2 regions of the Mycoplasma sp. P36-A1 genome follow, and region 2 is predicted to be linked to the other one. Evidence: a T-box and tRNA genes for the amino acid it is inferred to sense, from the RefSeq annotation. Region 2 holds a T-box; the other holds one or more tRNA genes.

Region 1 (10,050 bases), 830 kb from region 2:
TCAGTTTTTTCAAAAAATAGTATCGCTGCCATTAAAACTACAAAACTAATTGATGAAAAGATAAATGGAAAATTATAGATATACATTATTCCACCGTTTGTCATCAATGAGATATTAGTTATATATATATTTACTTTATCATATACACTTACATTATCAATTAGTGCTACATGAAATGTATAACTTAAAATTGAATTTATTGTTATTAAAAATATTGTTATTAGTATTAAAAAAGCAAAATTTCTTTTTAGTTTCATAATTTATTCTCCCTCATTCTACTACATTTCTATTTTAACAAAATTAATAATATTTTTAAACTATAATAAATAGAAAACTAGAAATATACTAATTTGTATTATTTCTAGTTTAAATCATTATATTCTGTTTTTAAGAAAAAATATAATTAGCTTTCAAGTTTGCAAAATATAACTTTACACATAACTCATCAATTATAATATAAACTTCACTTTTCATTTATTCATCTCCAAAATAATATTAATAATATTTGTACTACACTATTATGACACATCTCGTTTACATATGGCAAACTATATGCTATTAATATTAAATTAAAACTAAACTAAGAGCCATTATTGCCATTCCAGCAATAAATCCATAAATAATTAAATGGTGGTCTCCATATTCATGTGCAGCTGGCAGTAATTCATCAATACTAATATAAACCATTATTCCTGCTATCACACAAAATACTACTCCAAGTAGTCCATCATTTAAAAATGGCATTAATAAAAAGTATGCTATGATTGCACCTACTGGTTCAGCAAGACCTGATAAAAATGAAAATTTAAATGCTTTCTTTTTATCTTTTGTAGCATAATAAATTGGTACTGAAGCTGCTATTCCTTCTGGTATATTATGGATTGCTACTGCTATGGCAATACTTATACCAAGTTGAGGATCTGATAGTCCTGCAACAAAGGTTGCAATACCTTCAGGAAAATTATGAATTGCTATGGCAATTGCTGACATCATCCCTACTCTCATCAACTTCTTTTCTTTTGTGTTTATAGCACAATGCGCTCCAATGGCTTTTTCAATTTCTTGGGCACTCATTTGTGCATTACTACTACTTTGATACATTTCATATTCTTGTGGACTTACAAGCTCATGTGGGTTTGTTTCATTTGGAACTAGAAAATCTATTAAAGCTGCTATGGCAATACCGCCAAAAAAGGCTAAAACTCCAAATAACTCACCTTGTTTACCATCAAAAAATTCTACTAAATTTTTAACACCTTCTGGTAATATCTCAACAAATGATACATAAACCATTACACCTGCAGAAAAACCTAAAGATGCAGCTAAAAACTTCATGTTAGTAGTTTTAGCTCTTAATGCTATTAATGAGCCAATACCGGTTGCTAAACCGGCAAACATTGTCATTAAAAATGCTTGTATAACTACATGAGTTTCAAACATTTAATCTCCCCCTTTTTTCTAATGATTATGCACTCCATGACTAAAGAGTACTAAAGCTAAACCCATTACTATCATTCCTGCTATTACTCCATATACAACTTTATGTCTATCACCATATTTGTTTGCTGTTGGTAATAGTTCATCAAATGCAATATATATCATCATCCCACTGACTAAAGCAAAGATAAATCCTAATATATTATCAGTTAAATATGGTTTTAGAAAAACATGTGTTAACACTGCTCCTAGACCTGTTGCTAATGCAGACAGTGTAGTTATGCCTAAAGCCTTTAGTGGCTTTTTACTTGCATAGTATATTGGTAAAGCAATAGCTATTCCTACTGGAAAATTATGTATAGCAACACTCATCATTAAAGCAATTCCAGTATCAAATTCACTAATAAACGATAAATAAACAGCTGAACCCTCTAATAAATTATGGACTGCAATTGTAACTGCTGTTATAACTCCTAATCGTAAAATATGTGAATTATCATCATTTTCGTTATTACTATTTATATGAGCATGTTCATGTGAATGTGGTAAATATCTATCAAGTAAGTGTGCTATGATTACACCACAAAGCAAGGCAAACATAGCCATAACTCCACCAAATGATGATCCTAATGAATCACTTAGGTGTTCTATACCATGTGGTAAGACTTCCATTAAACTTGCATAAATCATTATTCCCGCACTAAATCCTAAAGATAAATGCGTATAGCTTTTTAATTTATCTTTAAATAGTAAACTGAACAATGCTCCAACGATCATTGCACAACCTGCTAATGTTGAATAAATTAAACCATATATTTCATTACTCATTAAATCACCTCAATCTTATTTATAATAATTATAACCTAGACTATATGGAAATACTACTATTATTTTATTAAAATGACATCTTTTATACAAGTAAGATGAAACTTTATCATAAAAATAAAAAAACATCTCTAAGAGATGTCATTTGTTACATGGTGGCTTCGGACGGAATCGAACCGCCGACACGAGGATTTTCAATCCTCTGCTCTACCGACTGAGCTACGAAGCCAATGGCGGTCCAGACGGGACTCGAACCCGCGATCTCCGCTGTGACAGAGCGGCATGTTAACCACTACACCACTGGACCATTGGTTGCGGGGACAGGATTTGAACCTGCGACCTTCGGATTATGAGCCCGACGAGCTACCGAACTGCTCCACCCCGCGATGTATAAATATTCAATTTTTTAATAAAACTTAATGGCGGAGGAAGAGGGATTCGAACCCCCGCGACCTTTAACAGCCCTGTCGGTTTTCAAGACCGATCCCTTCAGCCAGGCTTGGGTATTCCTCCGTATTAAAATTGGTAGCGGGAGAGGGACTTGAACCCCCGACCTTTCGGGTATGAACCGAACGCTCTAGCCAACTAAGCTACCCCGCCAACTCTTGTATTTTATTAAATGGTGGAGCCTAGCGGGATCGAACCGCTGACCCCCTGCGTGCAAGGCAGGTGCTCTCCCATCTGAGCTAAGGCCCCATTTAAATGGTCGGGAAGACAGGATTCGAACCTGCGACCCCCTGGTCCCAAACCAGGTGCACTACCAAGCTGTGCTACTTCCCGACATATCTTATGTTATTTAAAAATGGCGCGCCAGGCAGGAATCGAACCCACAACCTCCTGATCCGTAGTCAGGCACTCTATCCAGTTGAGCTACTGGCGCATTTATTTGTTCTGTAACTTAAGACTAATATATTATAGCATAGTAAAATACTGTTTGCAATTATTAATGTTACAAATCGAATAGTTTTTTGTTATAACGGTGTTAATTAATGGTATATAATTATTATCGATTATAATAGTATTATTTTATGAGTGTAAGTATATAATTCAATTAAATATTCTTATAAACTTTGACTAATATTACTATTAAAAATTGGTATGTATCATATAATTAAGTGATTTATATTGATTAATTTCTCGACATTAATAAGTTATCTTTTTCATACAACTCAATAATTAACATTTTTAACATACTTTGTATTATTATTTTAAATAGTATTAAAATGACTCTTATTCAATTTTTAGTATCGATAGCATAGTAACTGATTTTACTGTTGTTTCAAACTAAACTTTTGATTTTATATTTTAAATTAAATTATTTATAATATATAGAATTGCGCTGTTTATATATTTATCTTTTATGCTTATCAAATCACTTTTTTATAGATGGTTATTAAAACTTAAAAAACAATATTAACAGTATAGTCAATATTTGTCCATGTCTTAATTTGTAATTTAATGTTTGTTGAAGAATTTATTGGTTATTATAATAAGGACAATGTCTTTTTACTTTTTATTAACATTATGTGCAATTCAATTTTATTTACAAACCAAAAAAAGCCTTTAATAGGCTTTAGTTTTTATAATGGTGGCTTCGGACGGAATCGAACCGCCGACACGAGGATTTTCAATCCTCTGCTCTACCGACTGAGCTACGAAGCCAATGGCGGTCCAGACGGGACTCGAACCCGCGATCTCCGCTGTGACAGAGCGGCATGTTAACCACTACACCACTGGACCATTGGTTGCGGGGACAGGATTTGAACCTGCGACCTTCGGATTATGAGCCCGACGAGCTACCGAACTGCTCCACCCCGCGATGTCTTTTATTCTGTTTTTCTTTTAAATTAAATGGCGGAGGAAGAGGGATTCGAACCCCCGCGACCTTTAACAGCCCTGTCGGTTTTCAAGACCGATCCCTTCAGCCAGGCTTGGGTATTCCTCCGGATTTAAAATGATGGTGGACCTAGCAGGACTCGAACCTGCGACCTACCGGTTATGAGCCAGTAGCTCTAACCAACTGAGCTATAGGTCCATCAATTTATTTAATTTAAAAATTGGTAGCGGGAGAGGGACTTGAACCCCCGACCTTTCGGGTATGAACCGAACGCTCTAGCCAACTAAGCTACCCCGCCGTGTTTCTAATAATATTAATGGTGGAGCCTAGCGGGATCGAACCGCTGACCCCCTGCGTGCAAGGCAGGTGCTCTCCCAGCTGAGCTAAGGCCCCATGTTATTTTTAAAAATGGTCGGGAAGACAGGATTCGAACCTGCGACCCCCTGGTCCCAAACCAGGTGCACTACCAAGCTGTGCTACTTCCCGTTAATTAAGATTTTAATTAACTTGCTTAGAAATTATAACATATTTTTTAATTAAAAATCAATACTTTTTAAAGATATTTTTTTGATTAATTTTTTGTTATTGCAACCAACAAACTCTATTATACACGATAGTTTTTTCATGTCAACAATATTTATGATAAAACTTAAAATTATTGATATATTAGGTGTTTTATACAGCTTCTATTAAATATTTTTATGTTTATATATTGATTAAAATATAAATGAAGCTATAAAAATAGCTTCATTATTTATGTGTTATTCTTTATTTTTTGAATCTAATCCTTCTAACAATTTTCCTAAGTCATTATCTTCATATGAAGTAGTATTTTTTGTTTGAGCTGCTTTTTCATTTTCTTCTAGTTTATTATTAATGTTACTCATTAAATGTTCACTTGTATCTGCTAATTCTTTATCATCACTTTTAGATTCGTTATTCTTTTCTTCTTTTTTTATTTTCTTAATTTCTTCTACTACTGTTTTGATATCAAAATTGGTATTTTCTAACTCTTCTATTTGTGTTTCTTCTTCTTTTACTTTTAATGGTTTTATTATTGTTAATGCAGGATGACTAAATGCTCCATCTGCATAATCTTCACTCATTTTTTTATCCATAACTAATGGTAAATCATCTACACTTGCATCACTTTTTTCTTCTTGAGTATCTACTGGTTTTGTACTTGTAATAATATTGTTGTTTTCAATATTTTCAAGTGAGTTAGCATTTACTCTATCTTCTAATTCTTTTTCGTATTTACTTTTTTCATTTTCATCATCAAAATTTATTTTTTTAGTTTCGGTATTTTCTTCTGGTTGTACTGAAGGTTCTATATCACTTTCATACATTTCATATTTGCTATTCTTTTTCTTTCTTACTGCACTAAAAATTATAGCAATTACTATTAATGAAACTACTATTGCTAGTGGAATCTTATTTTCTAATAAAATATTGTACCAGTGGCTCTCTGATTCACTCACTGTTTTGTCACCATCGCTGTTTTCAGAGCTTTCTGGCTGTGTTTGTGCATTCCTATCATATAATTCTCTTACTTTGGTATTCAGTTCATTACTGTCTTTTATTTTGTTATAATCTAATGTTAGAACTTGCAAGTTGTTCATTGTATTCAAAGGCACTGCACTTGTAATATTGTTATTTGAGATATCTAGATATCTTATATTAGATTGATCTGTTAAAAAATCGATATTTTTCAATTGATTGTTAGCTAAATCTAAGTATGATAATTTTTGAAAATCTTTTAAGTTTAATACTGTTGTTATTTTATTTGATGCAAGATTTAAATTGATAATATTTTTTGGTAAATTATTTATTTTAACTAATTTATTGTTATCTGCTTCTAATACTACTAGTTTAGTAAAATTAGTTAAACTAGAAATTGTTGTTAAATCATTATCTGATATATTCAATTCTTTTAACTTAGATAATCGCAAAATAAAGTCAAGATTATCTAGTTTATTATTGCTTATATCTAAAGCCTCTAAATTGGTGAATTCACTTAAGATGTTTAAATTTTCATCTCTTGTTCCTCTAACATTTAAGTTTGTTAATGAGCTTACATAGTACAATGAATTAAGGTTATTAATATTTCTATTATTTGTTAAATTTATTGTATGCAGTTTATTTAAATATCCCATTGCTCCAACATTTTTGATATTATTGTTTGAAAAGTTTACTTCTTCTAATGCAGGTAATTTGGTAATGTCAGCTATATTTGTAATTGAAGCTGAACTACAGTTTAATATTTTTAAGTTTTCTATTTCACTATTTTTTACTTCATCACTTAGGTCTTTTTCCAAGTTTTTAGCTACACAAGATGCAAAGTTTTCATTTGTTGGAAATGTCGCTTTAAAGGTTGCTGCATTAATACTTTTTACATTCAATAATGCTATTGCTGTTAAAGCAATAGTTAATACTTTCTTTTTAATCACTTTTTTACCCTTCATTTTTTCCCTCCTAGTAACTTACTTCTATCAAATACAATCCACAACCTGGCGCTATTTTAGAGTAGGCGCTTATTTGTTTTTTATTTAATAGTTTTAGCATTTCTTCTATGCTTTTATTCTCTTGTGCTACATCTAATAATATGCTTACTAACTTCCTAATCATGTATCTTAAAAAACCTGTTCCATAAAAATCGATTATTAATATCCCTGATTCTTCTTTAAATCTTATTTCATGTATTTCTTTAATACTATTTTGGTTAATTGTTGCACTTGAAAAGGTTCTAAAGTCTTTTTTTCCTATTAGATGTTTAGATGCCTCAATCATTTTTAATATATTTATTGGTTTACAATATTGTAATTCATAATTTTTTTTAAATACATTATATTCTTTAGTATTTATTTTGTATTGATAGTGTTTTGCTTTTGCATTAAATCTTGGATGGAATTCATTAGCTACAATCTCAAAATCTTTTGCATAGATATCATCTGGTAACAATCTATTTATTGAAAAAAGAAAGTATTGCTTCTCAAATTCTTTAGTTGATTTAAAGGTTACTACTTGTCCTTTAGCGTGGACTTTGGCATCAGTTCTACCTGAAGCTATTAACTTTACCTTTTCTTGTGAATTAAGTCTTGTTATAGCTTTTTCTAATTCATCTGAAACATTTCTTTCTTTTACTTGTGATTGATACCCATAAAATAGTGTACCATCGTATTCAATTGTTAATTTGTAATTGAATACCATGTTACAACTCCTGTATAGATGATTGATATTATTATAGCAATGGTATCAATATTTTGCCATTTGTATTGATTAAATCTTGTTCTTTCTGCATCTGGACTATATCCTCTTGCTTCCATTGCATCTGCTAAATCTTCAGCTCTTTTTATTGATGATGTGAATAATGGTATTAGCAATGATATTATTGCTTTTACTTTAACACTTAATTTATTAGATTGAAAATCTACTCCTCTTGATGTTTGTGCTACCATTATTTTGTTTGTTTCTTCTACTAATAGTGGTATAAATCGTAGGGCTATTGAGATCATCATTGCTAATTCATGAGCTGGAAAGCCTATTTTTTTAAGCGGGTTAAACATTTGTTCTAATCCTAAGGTTAAATCTAATGGTTTAGTTGTCATTGTTAATAGTGAACTGACAAAAACCATTAGTGTAAGTCTAAACAATATTAAACATGTTTGATAGATAGCTCCTGTGTATAATTTGAAAAATGATAATTCAAAAAGTAAGTCACCTGTTCTTATGACAAATGAATTTATTATAAATAAAAAGACGAACATAAAAGCCATTATTTTCAGCCTTTTTATCATTTCTATTACTGATAGTTTTGAGATTTTTATTAATATAATTATTAGTATTGTTGTTGCTACATAGACACTTATATCTTTTATGATGAAAATTCCAACTAACAAAATAATCATGGCAATTATTTTAGCTAGAGGATTAAGACGATGTACTAAACTTTTAGCTGGTACATATGTTCCAATTGCAATGTTATTTAGTAGTGCCATTATCTAAAACTCCTTCAATTAGTTGGATTAATTTTTCAAATTTAATCACTTCTGTTGGTTTTGTTAACATGCATTGAATATATGCTTGTAGTAGCTTTGGTTTTTCTATATTATACTTATTCAAATCTTCTCTATTAAAAAAATCTAAGGTGCTATCATCATACATTATTTTGCCATCATTTATTAATATTACTCTTTTTGCATAATCATATACTACATCCATGTCATGTGTTACTAAAACTATTGTTTTGTTATGTTCTTTGTTTAATGTTTCTATTATACTCATGATTTCAATTATACCTTGAGGATCTAATCCTGCTGTTGGTTCATCTAAAACTATAACATCTGGTTCCATTGCTAATATTCCAGCTATTGCTACTCGTCGTTTTTGACCACCACTTAAATTAAATGGTGATTTTTCGAATATATCTTCATCTATATCTACTAGCTTTAAATATTTCACTGCTCTTTTATGGGCTTCTTCTTCGCTTACATCAAAGTTTTGTGGTCCAAACATTACATCTTTTATTATTGATTCCTCAAATAATTGATACTCTGAAAATTGGAATACTACTCCTACTACTTTTCTTAATGGTTTATAACTTGTTTTTTTATCATCATTTGTAATTGTGTATTCATTTATTTTTAAACTTCCTGAAGTCGGTATTAGTATTGCATTTAAATGCTGTATTAATGAACTTTTACCGCTTCCTGTTTTTCCCACTATTGCTAAATAATCTCCATTATTAATATCTAAATTAATACCTTTTAAAGCTTTGTATTCAAAGGGAGTATTTATTCCATATGTATATATCAAATTTTCTATCTTGATTGGCATAATTGTTCATCTAACTCCTTTAAAGTCATACTACTATGGATGTTATAACCATCTTTTTGTAGTCTGTTTGATATTTTCAAGGCAAATGGTATATCTAAACCAATTTCAACTAATAATTCATAGTTATTCTTAAAAACTGTTTCTGGATTACCTTGTAATATTACTTTACCTTTATCTAACACTATTACATAATCAGTGTTCATAGCATAATCTATATCATGAGTAATACTTATGATTGTTTTTTCACCACTTTTTTGTAGTGCTGCTATACTATTGTTTACTTCATTTACTCCAACAGGATCAAGCATACTTGTCGCTTCATCAAATATTAATATTTGTGGATTCATCGCTAGTACTCCTGCAATTGCAACTCTTTGTTTTTGACCTCCTGAAAGTCTTGTTGGTTCATGTTCTAAATAGCTTTCCATTCCTACCATTTTTGAAAATTTTTCAATTATTTCGGGCATTTTCCTTGGATCTATTTGATAGTTTTCTAAGCCAAAAGCTATATCATCTTTTACTGTTGAACCAATAAATTGATTATCAGGATTTTGAAAAACTGTTCCTATTTTTCTTCTTATTTTATAAACATTTTCTGGTGATTGCTCTAACCCATCAACTATTATTTTACCTGTATTAGGACTAATCAATCCTATAAACATTTTTGCAAGTGTTGATTTTCCACTACCGTTATGTCCTAAAATGCAGGTGTGTATATTTTCATCTATTTCTAAAGATAGGTTTTCAAAGATTTTTTCTTCTTCATCATCGCCACTTAAATAACTAAAACTTACATCTTCTACTTTAATCATAAGTTACTCCTTGCTTTATTCTAAATTTTTGTGAATTTCTTTTTTATAAAATTCTACACCTGGTTGATCAAATGGATTTACTTTTATTAAATATGATGAATATGCACATGCATACATCATTGTACTCATTAAATAACCTAAGTTATGCTCATTTATTTTTTCGATTTCAAAAAATAAATTTGGTACTTCACCTTGAACATGAGCACTAATAACTCCACTGACTGCTTTTTGATTTATATCATTAAGCCCATATTTTGTATATTGGTTTAAACCATCAAAATCATCTTCTTCTAATGGAATATG
Region 2 (10,050 bases):
GTTCGATTCTCTTCACCCGCTCCATTATAAAACTATTAGCTCTTAAGTTGCTTAGGCAAGTTAAGAGTTTTTTTATAATTAACTAGCTACTTAAGCTACTTTTTCAGCACTAATTCAATCAGGGATAACAATAGTTATTCCTTTTTTTGATGTTTGTAAACAAGTAAATACACCCAAAAATTAGATAGTAACTAAAAAAATGAAGACTTTATCTTCATTTTAAGATGATATTATTTTTAATAGGTATAAGAGATGAATCATAACACTAATATTTTATATACTTTTTCACTATAAAGACAAATAAGTAACTAAATATTACAAATAATAACCAAGTAGAAATATTTAATAAATTTGTAAAAGTACTTTGATAGTTAATCATAAATAGTAGATAAAGTAATATACATACAAATAGAGTTACTCTCTTCAAAAAAAAGCTTAATAGATATACCATGGATGAGAATATACATAAGATAATATAACTATTAAAGTTTAGATTAAATAAATAGCTAAATAGCGTTATTATTAATGCGATGCTAGTGAAATGAAATATATACGCATTTAATTTATTGTACTCATTTCCATAGATTAAATGGTTTATTTTTTTAGTATTCATAGAATATGTTACTTCTATAATATTTTTGAAGTAAATACTAGAATACAATATGTAGATATAAGTAATATCTCTATTAACATTTAAAACATTTGAAAAATTATTAAAGAAGTTAAAATAACAAAATAGAACAATTATTAATGTAATAAAGGCTTTTCTATTTATATATAACTCTCTTTTATAATTATTAATAAATTTAAGTTTCATATGATCTTATCCTTTTAAGCTTATTTAATATTAAAGAAAATATTAATGATAAAAAATATAGTGAGATACCAATTAGTGGTATTAATAATTTAATATTACTTAAATTGGTAATACTTATGGGGAAAAATTGAAATAACAGTATAGTTAAACCACTAAACACCATAACCATAATCATTAGGTACTGACTTCCAAAGGTATAATATGTAAATAATGTTATAGAACAAATTATTATATTTACTAGGAACCCAATTATTAGAAAATCTACATTAAACACTAAATATAAAAGTAGTATAAATAAATTAATTATTAGAAAAAATAAATACTTAGCAATGATCCTTTTAGGCCTGTTTAAATCAAAAAAATGAGCTAAGTAATCAAATTCAATCTCTTCCTCATTTTTAAAAGCAAAAAGAATCAATCCAACATTTAATATTGTAAGGGATATAACAACTCCTTTACCAAAAGTTGAGATACTAGTATCTTTTTCAATGAAAACCTGAACAAAAAAACTAATTGCCATGAAAATACATACGATTAATATTATTTTTCTTGATAGTATGAAGTCTTTTATAATAGAATTATAGTATTGCTTAATCATGTGCAACTACCTCTTTAATATCGATAATTTGATCACTATATTGATTTAATTCGGTATCATGGCTTACTCCGATAAAATAAGCATTGTTTTTCTCTAAATATAATTTTAGATAGTTTAAAATCTTTTCCTTAGAATCAATATCCAAACTGTAAAGTGCTTCATCAAATATTATAAATTGTGGCTTGAAAGCCATTAAAATACAAATCAATAGTTTTGTTTTTTCACCTGTTGATAAAGTAGATATATATTTATTTTTTTTAATATCTAATAAACTTTCATATAGTATCTTATATTCTTGATAATCCCATTTTTCAGTTGAAAGTTTGTATATCTTCTCAATTTCATTAATTGTAACATTTGTATAGCCAATATAAGTATCTGGACAATAAACTATACTATTTGAGACATTATCTCTATAATATCTAAATATGTAATTTAACAGTGTAGATTTACCACTACCATTTTTACCAATTAAATGGTAAAAAACACCTTTTTCTATATTCAATTTAACAGGGCCCATTTTAAAGCCACCGTTTGATATTTGATCTATATCTATTTTAAACATATTTCTTCTCTCCTTAAGCATGAATTTGATTTACATCGTATAAAGAATCATAGTAGGCCTCTTACTATAGTGTTTGATGATATCTTTCATATTACCAATTATTGTAATGCTCTTATATTTAGTAATTAAATATAAAGTGAGTATTGCTTTTCTTGAATTATATCATAATTAATAATTAAATAATAAACAATGTGTCTAATTTGTCACTATTACTGTCTAATTTGTCAATTTTTGTAAATCTATTCTTGACATAGATAAAGTATTTGTAGATGAATAATAATAGGGTTAAAAGAAATAGAATATAAATGAGATAGGTTAAACTAGTGTGATACAGGTTAGAAAGTGTTTAATAATAAAGGATTAGATATTTTTTATAATAAGAAGTATCAAAAAAGATATCAATAATATAATCAAATAGTATATAATATTAAGTAACTTTAAAAGAAAAAGGAGATAGATGTGAAAAAGAAAATTATAGTTTTTTTAAGCATATTTACAGTATTATTAGTAATTGCTGGTGGTTTTATAGGTAATTATTTTTATGATCTTGCTCTTAATCCTAATACCGATAAAAGTATGGTATTAAGTGCAGATAATAATGTTATAGAAGGTCAAAAGCTTGATTATGAAGCTAGTAAAAAATGGTATGATTTACAAAATAATAGTGAAGTAAGTGTAATGTCTAAAGATAATTTGAAATTACATGCCTACCAGGTAAAAAATCATAATGCTAATAAATGGGTAATAGTATTTCATGGATATATGTCTCAGGCCAATGCTATGTTTTATACGGCTGCAGACTTTAATGATTTTGGTTACAATGTTTTATTGCCTGATGCAAGAGGACATGGTAAAAGTGAAGGCAATTATATTGGAATGGGTTGGGATGAAAGAAAAGATGCACTTGTATGGATTGATCAAATAATTAAAAACAATAAAAATGCAGAAATAGTATTATATGGTATCTCAATGGGCGGAGCTACTGTAATGAATACAGCAGGAGAAAACTTACCAGCAAATGTTAAAGCTATAGTTGAAGACTGTGGTTTTAGTAGTATTAATGATATTTTTGCTTATCAATTAAAATCAATATTTAATTTACCTAGTTTTCCTATAATAAATTTTGCTTCTCTTACTACAAAAGTTAGAGCAGGATACTTTTTAGAAGATGGTAATACATTAAACCAACTTAATAATGCAAAGGTACCTATGATGTTTATACATGGCGATAAGGATACATTTGTTCCTTTTGAAATGTTAGACAAAGTATATAATGCTGCAAATGTAGAAAAAGAAAAACTAATAGTAAAAAAAGCAGGTCATGGACAAGCAAAATCAGTATTAGGTAGCTATCAATATATGAAAAAAGTCAATAATTTTTTAAATAAGTATGTTAATTAAAAGGAATGCATAGCATTCCTTTTTTTAGACAAAAAAAGAATGAAATTAATCATTCTTGAGTATTTTTAATGTTATAAATAGTGATAATTTGTATTATTTATTTTGTTATCAATTACTATCATAATCAGACAATTTGAAAGAATGTATTTAACTTGCCAATTATCATTTTGAAATAAATGTTATAACATTGTTGTTGCTGCAATAGAATTAATCACAGTTAATGAAATAAATTATTCAATGATTTATTGTTCTTTCTTTTAAGCAAGTTTTTTCATTTAGAAAATCTTTGCTTTAATTGTAATGTCTAATTTTGATTAATATAAAATAGCACATATTTAATGATAGAAAATTATATTATTTTAATTTTAGTCTTAGATCTATTTCTCTTTCAATTTATTGAAAAAGTCATCATCTGTATAATTTATAAATACGGCAGTTTTATCATTTTTAGTAATCATAATATAAGGTGGATGATTTCTATCAAGCACAAGAGTAGACTTAGCATATGCTTGTAAATTAAAGTTACCAACGTTTATACCAGAATTTTGATATCCATCAATGTTACTAGTAATTACAGGTAATTTATCTAACTTAGTAATTTTACTAATATCAGTTTTTTTAACTTTATGTACTTTATCATCATAAGATAAAACAACATAGTTTTTAGTAATTTCGTATTTAAGTTTTGAATTTAAAGGTTGAGTAGTACTTTCAACAGGTTCATTTGTTTCAGTACTTATTTGTACATGACGATCAGGATTAAAGAAACCAATCTTAAAATCTGATGTTACAGCTATAGTTACAAAAATAAGTATTGAAAATACAAACACGACAATCATTTGTTTGATATTAGTATAATTCTTATTTAAAGCATATCGATTATTTAAATATTTATGCCATAAAGAGTTTGTATTATCATCATTATATAATAAACCATATTTAGAAAATTTTTCATCTTGATTACTATCTAGAGTATTCATGCTTTTCAATTGTTCTCCATATTTTGTAATCATATATTGATTTATAAATAAGTTACCACCTAAAAATAAAATAACATAAGATAAAAGTATTAAATAATACTTACTAAAAATACAAATGATAATAGCTACAACTATCGAAACAAGAAAGCTAATTCGGTTTATTTTTAACAGCTTCATCTTATATGACATTGCAGTTTTATAAATAAACTCATTCTCTTCTAGATGATATTGCATGAAATAATTTTTTTGTTTTAGTGATGCTGTCATAGACTTCATATTTAAATATAATAAAATGATTACAATAAGACAAACAATAATGTGTATAATAGTCATAGAAAAACCTCCATGTGATTTAAAAAAGTGTATATACTTATAATAGTATCAAATATGTTATAATAACACAAATATTATTGAAATTTAAAGGTGAAAAAAATGAAAAATATACAAATAAAAAATAGAGATAATGAAACTATTACAATTAATAATTGGCACATTAGTGATGCAAGAGCAGTATTGATAATTGCCCATGGTGCAAGTGAACATATTAATAGATATGAAGAACTTGCTAAATTCTTAAATAATGGCAAGGTTGAAGTATATGGATATAATCATAAAGGACATGGTCCAGAAAGAAAACATAAGGATAAAATCGTAATTGCCGAAAGTAATGGTGATGAAAAGTTAGTAAATGACTTAGAGGATGTATGCTTATATGCATATTCACATAATTCAAAGTTGCCACTATATGTTTTAGGTCATTCAATGGGTTCTTTAATTACAAGAGTGTTAATGATGGAAACTAAGATCAGTTTTAATGGAGTAATCCTAACAGGTACTTTAAATCCTTCATCTAATTTAATAAGAAGTGCAAAAGCAATTGGATTAGTAAATAAAAAAATCTTTGGTTCTAAAAAAATTAGTCCTAAATTAAATAAGCTAGTCTTTGGTGATTTAAAGGAAAGAATATCATATAATAGTGATAATATTAATGAATATATATTAGATGAAGACTCAGGGATACCATTTAGTAACTCTGCAATTGATGATTTATTAAAATTAACAGTAAAAGCAATAGATGAAAACAACATAGCTAACATGCAAAAAAGTAATTATCTATTTATGTCTGGTAAAGATGATGCCTTTTCAGATAATACAAAACAACTTTATGAATTAGTAGATATAATGGATAAATATAATATTAACAATGAGTATCATTTTTATCATGGAATGAAACATGAAATATTAAATGAAGAAGACAATATTGAAGTTTATGTTGATATTCTTAACTTTATAAAAGAAACTTCAGGACACAATTAAGACATAAGTATTTAGTAATTAACTATATTAACCTTATATTAATAAAACTAACTTTAAAATAATAGTTAATTATTCAAGTGTTAATATAAAACACTAATTATTCAAGTATTTAGCCTTATTTAATATTTATTTCACTAATTAATAGATAATTGATAAATTCACATTACTAATAATGAGTATATAGTTAGTTTATGTTAAAAAATAATTAAAATAGCTATTGCATAATTTTGTGTATATGGTATTATATATACAAGAACAACACGAGGGATGTTCTTTAAAAGTATTAAGTAATTTAATACTGAATTTAAACTTCTAAAAATATGTGGGAATGTTTTTAGAAAAAATGCGAAAATGAGAATGTACTTATTAAAATAATGGGAATGTTTTAATAATAACAAAGGGAATTGTTTAAAAAAGATATATTATTCTTTTAAAGTTTAAAATTAAAATGAGAAATTTATAATTAATTGAGGGATTAAATGTAAATTAAAATTGAGAGTTTTTAAAAATTGAGGGATTTTTGAAAAATACGAATTAGAAGTTGCTTAGCAGCTTCTTTTTTGTGTTTATTATATAATATAACTTATTCATTTATTATTATAAATTGACTTGCTCTTAACCATTTGATAAAATTAGTTATATAAATAAATGCGATGAAAAGTAGAGTACTTATAATTTATTATTTACAGAGAGATCTAAAGGCTGAGAAAGATCATGTATAATTATAAGGAAGATGGACTTGGAGCTGGATAGTTGAAATCAAGTAAATTATGCTGTGTTGCCTACATTACAAGGCAAAGTAGATATTTTTATTTACTTATTGAGGTAGTTTAGTAAATAAACTATAAATTAAGGTGGTAACACGAGCATTTCGTCCTTAGCGATGTGCTCTTTTTTTATAAGAAAGAAAGGTATTGATAACATGGAAACTAAAAAAACGTTTTATCTAACAACACCAATATATTATCCAAGTGATAATTTACATATTGGACATGCTTATACAACAATCATTTCAGATTGTATTTGCCGTTATAAAAGAGAAAGAGGTTATGATGTTCATTTTCTAACTGGAACTGATGAACATGGAGAAAAGATACAAAGAAAAGCTGAAGAATCAAATGTAACACCAATAGAATATACAAATAATATTGTAGCTGGTATTAAACAGTTATGGAAAGATTTAAGAATAAGTAATGATGATTTTATTAGAACTACAGAATCAAGACATATGGAAGCAGTTCAAAAAATCTTTTCAATATTTTTAGAACAAGGCGATATTTATAAAGGAGAATATTCAGGTAAATATTGTATTCCTTGTGAATCGTTTTGGACAGAAGCACAATTAGATGAAAATGGAAATTGTCCTGATTGTGGAAGACCTGTAGAAGATAAGACAGAAGAAACATATTTCTTTAAAATGTCTAAATATGCAGATCGTTTAGTAGAATATTATGATAATCATCTAGATTTTATAGAACCAGAAACTAGAAAAACAGAAATGCTAAGAAACTTTATTGAACCAGGTTTAGAAGATTTATCAGTAACAAGAACATCTTTTGATTGGGGAATTCCAGTCTTAGAAGATCCAAGTCATGTAATATATGTTTGGATAGATGCACTTGCAAACTATATTACAGCATTAGGCTATTTAAGTGAAGATGATTCATTAATGGAAAAATACTGGTCACAAGATACTGAAATACTACAAATTGTTGGTAAAGAAATTGTAAGATTCCATACCATTTATTGGCCAATAATGTTGATGGCATTAGGCTTAAGACTTCCAGATAAAGTATATGCTCATGGATGGCTTATAATGAAAGATGGAAAAATGTCTAAATCTAAAGGTAATGTAGTAGCACCACAAACTTTAACTGAAAGATATGGTATAGATGCTTTAAGACATTATTGTTTATCTCAAGTAGTCTTAGGACAAGATGGAACATATACACCAGAATTATTTGTAAGCTGTGTAAATACAGATTTAGCTAATAACTTAGGAAATCTATTAAACAGAACTGTTTCAATGATAGAAAAATACTTTGATGGCAGTGTTTTAAGAACAGATATGAGTACACCATATGATGAAAAACTAAAACAACTAGCAAGTGAAACTATCAAAGAATATGAACAACACATGGATAGATATCATGTAGATAAAGCATCACATGTAGTATTTGATTATGTATCTGCTTTAAATAAATATATTGATGAAACACAACCATGGGTTTTAGCAAAAGATGAAGCAAAGAAAGATGAACTAAAAACAGTACTACTTAATTTATCATTAGGATTAAGACAAGTAGGAATATTATTAAAACCATTCTTATTAGATGGAAGTCAAAGTATTCTAGATCAATTAAATATTACAGAAGATAATAGAAGTTATGAAAGTGTATATGAATTTGATATTACCGATGAAATAACAGTTACAAAACTAGATCCAATCTTTCAAAGACTAGATGTAGCTAAAGAGGTTGAATACCTAAGTAATGGAATGAAATAATGAAAATGAATAAAAACAAAAAGATTACAATAATAGTATTAGTAGTAATAATCTATAGTATTCTTTTAGTTAAATTTGCAAGCAATCCTACAGTACTAATTTCAAGTAAAACAAACGATAAATATTTATCAAGATTTATTGAAAATTATAATATTCTAAAAGAAAATTGGTACTACTTTCAAGGAGAGAAAGAAGTCTTAGAAGCTGCAACAAATGCAATGACTAATTCAAATAGTGATAATGATCACTACTCTCAATATATTGAAAGTGATCAAAGTGAAGAATATTTTGAAAATATGGACTCAGCCTATGTTGGTATAGGTATTCAATATTTTACTGCAGGTCAATATCCTTTAGTTACAAAAGTATATCCTAATTCACCAGCTTCAAAAGCAAAGATAAAAGTTGGTGATGTTATAGAAAAAATAGACAACAAAGATATAAGCAAGATGAAAAGTGAAGATATTAAAGCACTAGTAGTTGGTCAAGCGGGTACTAAAGTAGAAATTACATTAAAAAGATCAAATAAAGAGATTAAAGTTAGTCCTGTTAGAGCTGAATTAGATACAAGTGTTCAATATAGTGTAATAAATAAAAAAGGCTATATAAAAATAGATGAGTTTTCAAAAACTACTGATGTAGAAGTAAAAAAAGCCCTAGACTATTTAAAAGCAAAAAATGTAAAAACATTGATTTTAGATTTAAGAAATAATCCAGGTGGCTATTTAGATGCATTAGAACGAACAGCTGACTTGTTTTTGAAAAAAGATCAAGTAATCTTAAAAACAAAAGATAAAAATAATGAAATACTTGAATATAAAACAACAGAAAAGGCCTATTATGAAAACGATAAAATATTATTATTAGTAAATAATAATACCGCAAGTGCTGCAGAAGCATTTACTGCAGCAATGAACGAAAATCTTAATATACCTATTTATGGAGAAACAACATTTGGAAAAGGAATAATGCAGAATTTCTTTGAATATTCAGATAAGGCATATTTGAAATATACAAGTGCTGAATGGCTTACACCCAAAGGAAACTCTATAAATAAAAAAGGAATAGAGCCGACAAATAAAGTATCTAAAGGTGCCGTATTTGAAGCAACAAATTATTCATATAGCTTTGAAAAAGATTTAAAAAATGATACTGTAAATGGAAATCTTATTTCATATCAAAAAGCATTAAAAGCTTTAGGATATGATTGTAAAAGAGAAGATGGCTATTATTCAAATGATACAAAAAAAGCTGTTGAGAAATTAAAAAATAAATATAATTTAAGCAAAGAAAAGGATTTAAGTATAGTAGTGCAAGCTAAAATAGTAGAAACTATCTTTGTAGAAATAAATGATATAGCTAATGATAAAGTACTACAAGAAGTAATAAAATAAAAAAACAAGACTTAGTTCATAAAAAGTACATATAATACTTTGATGAATAAAAGTCTTTTTTTTATACAGATAAAGTGTTAATTAACCCAAAAAATAGCCTTTATACCATAAGGTTTTATAAAAGCTATTATATTTATAAGTATTTCTTTAAATAAAAACCCTAAATTAATAAAATCTATTAAAGTTCGTTTTATAATAAAAAGATTGTTAGAAAGTTAATATGAAATTCTTAATAACAAATTATAAATACTAAAATAACTTTAATCTTTTTAGCTATTAAAAGTCGCTTATTACTCAAATTTATTAAAGATAAAAAAGATTAATAATCACATAATTAATATATTAATAATAAAAGATATCATATTAATTCCAAAATAAAATTAATTATACAAATTAGCATAATTAATGAGAATAATTAATAAATACTAGTTGTATTTATACTATTGTTTTATCATTTTTTAATTGTTATATT

What was found. A T-box is a leader RNA that pairs with one kind of tRNA and senses whether it is charged. The one in region 2 lies ahead of metG (methionine--tRNA ligase), so its partner is inferred to be a tRNA-Met.
Region 1: it has a tRNA-Met gene. The T-box ahead of metG (methionine--tRNA ligase) is inferred to sense a tRNA for this amino acid. The anticodon was not compared.

Annotation. Positions count from the first base shown of each region.
Region 1 covers NZ_CP168083.1:1,340,405-1,350,454, forward strand. Annotated here, with positions in the region: gene ACD762_RS06470 (hypothetical protein) at 1-257, opposite strand, end outside; gene zupT (zinc transporter ZupT) at 565-1,440, opposite strand; gene ACD762_RS06480 (ZIP family metal transporter) at 1,459-2,265, opposite strand; tRNA gene ACD762_RS06485 (tRNA-Phe) at 2,416-2,491, opposite strand; tRNA gene ACD762_RS06490 (tRNA-Asp) at 2,494-2,569, opposite strand; tRNA gene ACD762_RS06495 (tRNA-Met) at 2,572-2,648, opposite strand; tRNA gene ACD762_RS06500 (tRNA-Ser) at 2,683-2,775, opposite strand; tRNA gene ACD762_RS06505 (tRNA-Met) at 2,786-2,862, opposite strand; tRNA gene ACD762_RS06510 (tRNA-Ala) at 2,883-2,958, opposite strand; tRNA gene ACD762_RS06515 (tRNA-Pro) at 2,966-3,042, opposite strand; tRNA gene ACD762_RS06520 (tRNA-Arg) at 3,066-3,142, opposite strand; tRNA gene ACD762_RS06525 (tRNA-Phe) at 3,849-3,924, opposite strand; tRNA gene ACD762_RS06530 (tRNA-Asp) at 3,927-4,002, opposite strand; tRNA gene ACD762_RS06535 (tRNA-Met) at 4,005-4,081, opposite strand; tRNA gene ACD762_RS06540 (tRNA-Ser) at 4,115-4,207, opposite strand; tRNA gene ACD762_RS06545 (tRNA-Ile) at 4,221-4,297, opposite strand; tRNA gene ACD762_RS06550 (tRNA-Met) at 4,321-4,397, opposite strand; tRNA gene ACD762_RS06555 (tRNA-Ala) at 4,417-4,492, opposite strand; tRNA gene ACD762_RS06560 (tRNA-Pro) at 4,509-4,585, opposite strand; gene ACD762_RS06565 (leucine-rich repeat domain-containing protein) at 4,861-6,564, opposite strand; gene truA (tRNA pseudouridine(38-40) synthase TruA) at 6,575-7,309, opposite strand; gene ACD762_RS06575 (energy-coupling factor transporter transmembrane component T family protein) at 7,288-8,097, opposite strand; gene ACD762_RS06580 (energy-coupling factor transporter ATPase) at 8,081-8,935, opposite strand; gene ACD762_RS06585 (energy-coupling factor transporter ATPase) at 8,920-9,747, opposite strand; gene ACD762_RS06590 (glucose-6-phosphate isomerase) at 9,763-10,050, opposite strand, start outside.
Region 2 covers NZ_CP168083.1:207,646-217,695, forward strand. Annotated here, with positions in the region: tRNA gene ACD762_RS01025 (tRNA-Gly) at 1-24, shown strand, start outside; gene ACD762_RS01030 (ABC-2 transporter permease) at 807-1,415, opposite strand; gene ACD762_RS01035 (ATP-binding cassette domain-containing protein) at 1,408-1,980, opposite strand; gene ACD762_RS01040 (alpha/beta hydrolase) at 2,440-3,381, shown strand; gene ACD762_RS01045 (hypothetical protein) at 3,759-4,694, opposite strand; gene ACD762_RS01050 (alpha/beta fold hydrolase) at 4,794-5,678, shown strand; T-box leader at 6,323-6,560, shown strand; gene metG (methionine--tRNA ligase) at 6,601-8,184, shown strand; gene ACD762_RS01060 (S41 family peptidase) at 8,184-9,578, shown strand.